DNA from 2 places in the Actinopolymorpha sp. B9G3 genome. Region 2 is predicted to be linked to the other one. Evidence: riboswitches for the same ligand, from Rfam matches in the RefSeq annotation. Region 2 holds a riboswitch; the other holds the start of a gene.

Region 1 (2,182 bases), on a different contig from region 2:
GCGGCCCGACGCAGCGACAGCATGCGCGCGTGATGCGCTTCCTGCTCCTCGCGGGCGTGCGTGTCCGCGGCGTCCAGGGCGTCGGCCACCTCATCCGGGAGCAACCAGTCGACCCGCATGTCGACCGCTGAAGCATCCCCCCCGGATGCTTCAGCGATCAGGCGGGCGGCGACGGAGGTCACCTCGTCCCATGACTTCGCGGCCGCCGCTCCCACACCGTCGACACGGATCACCCAGGCGCTGGCGTCCGGCATGTACTCGGCCGACACGTCGAACGTGGCCACGGCCAACCCCCCTTTTGCTCTCCCGTGCAGGGGCCCGCCCCCCGTAAGCGGGCCCCGCTGGCGACGCACGCTGGTCCCGCACCGTTCCCGCCGGCAGATCCCCCTGGATGTGAACCGGTTGCACGACCAACTGGACGAGAGGAAATTATCTTCCTCGCCGACTGGCGTCCAGCGGCCTGGACGTCAGGCGAGCAATCCCATTGCCCTCTCGTTGACCAGAGATTTGGCCGAAACCGCAAATCCTTCGAGCGCCGCGACCGGAAGGACTTCCAGAGGGGTCTTCAAACGGGTGACATGTCCGGTAAGAGGGAAAATCTTCCGAAGAACACGAAATGACAACGATTGGCGATGCGGGTGCCACCTTGAAGAGACCCCGGTGGGCTGCGGTCGCCAGGACGAGCGGCAAGTTGGCGAGCGCGCCCCACTCCCACCTCGGGCCCAAATGTGATCTGCATCACATGGCAGGTTCCACCGCTATCGATCATAGTAGGCGGCGGAATCCGCGAAGTCAGCCGTCGGTAGGGAGCCACAAATCGGGCTATTTCTTGCTATGAGGGATTCGTTCAATCCCCAACGGGCCTGAGGTCAAGAAGGTCTTTCTCGCAGAACGTACGCGGCAATGCGCCTAACGTGCGTCGCCATCATCGCCACGGGATGCCGGACACGCGCGGGCCGGAATTCTGGCGTACTACGACGCGCGATCGTAGCTGATGGTGACGAGGTCACTGGATAGGAACAAAGATCCTCTGTTAGGACTATCTCACCATCGATCGTGCCTATCCGGGCGCGTGACGACCCGCTTCGCCGAGCTCCGCCCAGTGGTGTCGTGTCCCCATCTCGGTTTGGGCGGAGACGGAGGACCCAACGTGAGTGGAACCCCATCGCTGGTGGGGTTCTGGGGTTAAGCCGCCGTCACAGGCAGGCCGGGCATTCCTCTCGCCCGAACCCGACAGCTAACTCCGCGGGCGACGAGAGGGAACGGATCCTGCATGCCCTATAAGGCAAAACACCGCGGCACCACCCGGCGCCGAAAAGTGGCGAAGAAAGTCACCAGGACAGCCGCACTCACCGGCGTCGCCGCGGCGGTACCCATGGTCGGTTTCGCGGCACCTGCGCACGCCGCCACGGCCGACACCTGGAATCGCCTCGCGCAGTGCGAGAGTAGCGGCGACTGGAGCATCAACACCGGCAACGGCTATTACGGCGGCCTGCAGTTCGCCGGTCCCACCTGGCGTGAGTTCGGCGGCACGAAATATGCGTCCCGCGCAGACCTCGCGACCAGGGCCGAACAGATTGCCATCGCCGAGAAGGTTCTCGACGTCCAGGGCTGGAACGCCTGGCCCGCCTGCTCCCGCAAGCTCGGCCTCGACGAGGGCGACAAGGCAGGGAGCGCGGGGAGTCCCTCCAGCACCAAGACCACCAAACAGCAGCGAGCCCGGGACAGCGCGAGCGCGCGCGCCGCCAGGTCCGCCCGCGCCGCTCGGTCGGCGCCGAAGTCGGCACCGGCGCGCAAGCCGGCAGCGGGCACTTATGTGGTCCGGCCGGGCGACACCCTCTCCGGCATCGCCCGGGCGAACCGGGTGCCGGGCGGCTGGAGTGCGCTGTGGAAGATCAACCGTGGTGTGATCGGATCGAACCCGGACCTGATCCTCCCCGACGCCCGGCTGCGTCTCGTGGGCAAGGCCAGCCCGGCGAACGATCGCGCTCCCAGCAAGAAGAGCTCGGCGCGTGACGCGGGCGCCCAACGGTCGTCGCGGTCCTCTGACCGGTCGTCGGACCAGCAGGCCGCAAAGCCGGCAGCCAAGGGTTGGGTCCTGCCACTCACGTCGTACCGCCTGACCGCGCGGTTCGGGCAGAGCGGGAGCAACTGGTCGTCATCGCACCACGGGCTCGACTTC
Region 2 (2,182 bases):
CGTGCGATGACCAACCCCAGAGCGAACGCCCGGGAGACCGAGAGCGACCGCGCCCGCTGGCTCGGTCGCCACCCCAGCGCGTCAGCTGCTTCGAGAATACGTACGCGGGTGGCTTCGGCGACGCCGGGCCGGTCGTTGAGAGCGAACGACACGGCCCCCTTGGAGACGCCGGCACGGCGCGCCACGTCCGCGATCGTGGGGCGCCGCTTGGCCATCACACATCCCGAGGTGAGGATCCGGACATCTGTCGTTCACAAAACCGGTTCAGATCTAAACCGGTTCAGGAACCAGTTGTCAAGGGCGTGCGTCTGTCGTCGGCGAAGGGTCAGTTGTCGAGGGGGAGCTGGCTGCTGGCCGGCCGGGGTGGACCTCGACCGACCTGTGCCCGTCCCGGGGCCGGGAACCTTGGCCAGGAAAGGCGAGCGCCCCACCTGCGGGGGGACAGGCGGGGCGCTCGGTCTGTGGGGCCGCTAGCGGCGCCGGATCAACGCAGCCGAACCTTCTCCTCGGGGAAGATGAGGTCCGGGTCGCCGCTCGAGAGGGAGTCCCGGTTGAGCGACCACAGCGACGGCCATCCGCCGTCGACGTCGTGGGAGATCGCGATGTCCCAGAGCGTGTCGCCGGTACGGATCGTGTAGGTCTCCCGCTCGGAAGGCTTGGTCGCGGTCGTGCCCTCCGAGACCGCGGTGCGCTCCCCGCTGCGGGTTGTCCGGTCAGCCGCCTCGTCGCGAGCGGCATCCTGGTCAGCGGAGTCGTCGCTGGTGGTGTCCTGGCTGGCGGTGTCCTCGCTGGTGTCCGTCGAGGTGGTCGAGTCGCCGGCCTTGTCGCTCTCATCGAGACCGAGTTCGGCCGAGCAGGCGGGCCAGGCGTTCCACCCCTGAACGTCCAGCACCTTCTCCGCGATCTCGATCTGCTCCGCCTTGGTGGCGAGGTCCGCACGTTCGGCGTAGGTCGTACCGCCGAACTCCTCCCAGGTCGTCTGGGCGAACTGCAGGCCGCCGTAGTAGCCGTTGCCGGTGTTGATCTGCCAGTCACCGCTGCTCTCGCACTGAGCGAGACGATCCCAGGTGTCGGTCGTCGCGGCCTGAGCCAGGCCGGTGAATCCGACGACGGGCACGGCGGCCGCCACACCGGTGAGCGCGGCGGTCTTCGTCACCTTCTTTGCGGTCCTGCTGGGTCGGCTCGCGCCGCGATGTCGTGCGTTCTTGGGCATGCTGGAGTGCTCCCTCTCGTCGCCTGCGGAGTGAGCTGTCGGGTTCGGGCGAGAGGAATGCCCGGCCGCACGAAAGCGGCTTCACCCCAAGGACCCTCGTAGCCTGCGCGGGTCCGTCGTTGGTTCCTCCGACTCCGCCCTCTCGATGGAAATCGGCCTTACGACACCGCTGGGCGGAGCTCGGCGAAGCGGGTCGTAATCGCGCCTGGCGCGGCGCGACCGGACAGACTCTAACGGTGTGGCCAATTCGTTAACAATCACCGATCGCGGACTATTGGCGCGGTCATTACCACCGAAACCCATGGAAAATCGGGCGATCCGGGCTGTGCGTCAGGTTCGTCCGTCGCCCTCCTGGGCCTCACGCAAAGTCCGTTTCGCACCGTTGTCATCCGTTCCGTCGACAAATGCCCAGCTCGCCTGGAAGACGGAGAATCCTGCGGCCTTCACCGCGGCGCACACCTCCGGGTCGTCGTCGACGACGACAGCCACGGGAGCGGCCGCGGCGAGCCGGCGGACCACTCCGAGCTTGACCTGTCGGGCCGGGCGGCGGTCCCCGTCACGGCGCAGGTGGAGGGGCCCCGACGGTGCGTCGTGCCTGGCCAGCCACCGTTCGGTCGTATGCCGGAGCCGTTCGGGACGGCCGGACAGGTAGACCACCTCGTGCTCGGAGGCGAGCCTCCGGGCGACGGCAAGACCCTCGGCGAACGGCGGGTCGCCGGCCGCGGCAGCGAAGAACGCGTCCCAGTCCTTCGGCCGTCGTTCCACATGCCGTAGCCGATGTCGGACATCGGCCAGGACACCGTCGATGTCGACGACGGCGTACGCACGTCCGGAGGCGGGAGGCACGTCCGGCGGAGTGGGCTGCTGGTCCGGCATGCGGAGAAGCCTTCCAGGTCGGCCAGCCGCTTCGTACCCGCGCTGACCCCTTGGGCTGGCGCTCGGGAGTTCGGAGCCGCTCGTGCCGCCGGT

The links. A riboswitch is a leader RNA that binds a small molecule or an ion and turns the genes downstream of it on or off. The one in region 2 is predicted to bind cyclic di-AMP.
Region 1: it holds a riboswitch for cyclic di-AMP, as region 2 does, so the genes downstream of both, ABNF93_RS31370 (transglycosylase family protein) here and ABNF93_RS12365 (transglycosylase family protein) in region 2, are expected to answer to the same signal.

What each region holds. Positions count from the first base shown of each region.
Region 1 covers NZ_JBEEAB010000030.1:34,825-37,006, forward strand. The annotation lists gene ABNF93_RS31365 (hypothetical protein) at 1-284, opposite strand, end outside; cyclic di-AMP (ydaO/yuaA leader) riboswitch at 1,104-1,266, shown strand; gene ABNF93_RS31370 (transglycosylase family protein) at 1,274-2,182, shown strand, end outside.
Region 2 covers NZ_JBEEAB010000005.1:390,395-392,576, forward strand. The annotation lists gene ABNF93_RS12360 (LacI family DNA-binding transcriptional regulator) at 1-215, opposite strand, end outside; gene ABNF93_RS12365 (transglycosylase family protein) at 485-1,213, opposite strand; cyclic di-AMP (ydaO/yuaA leader) riboswitch at 1,218-1,381, opposite strand; gene ABNF93_RS12370 (phosphatase domain-containing protein) at 1,544-2,089, opposite strand.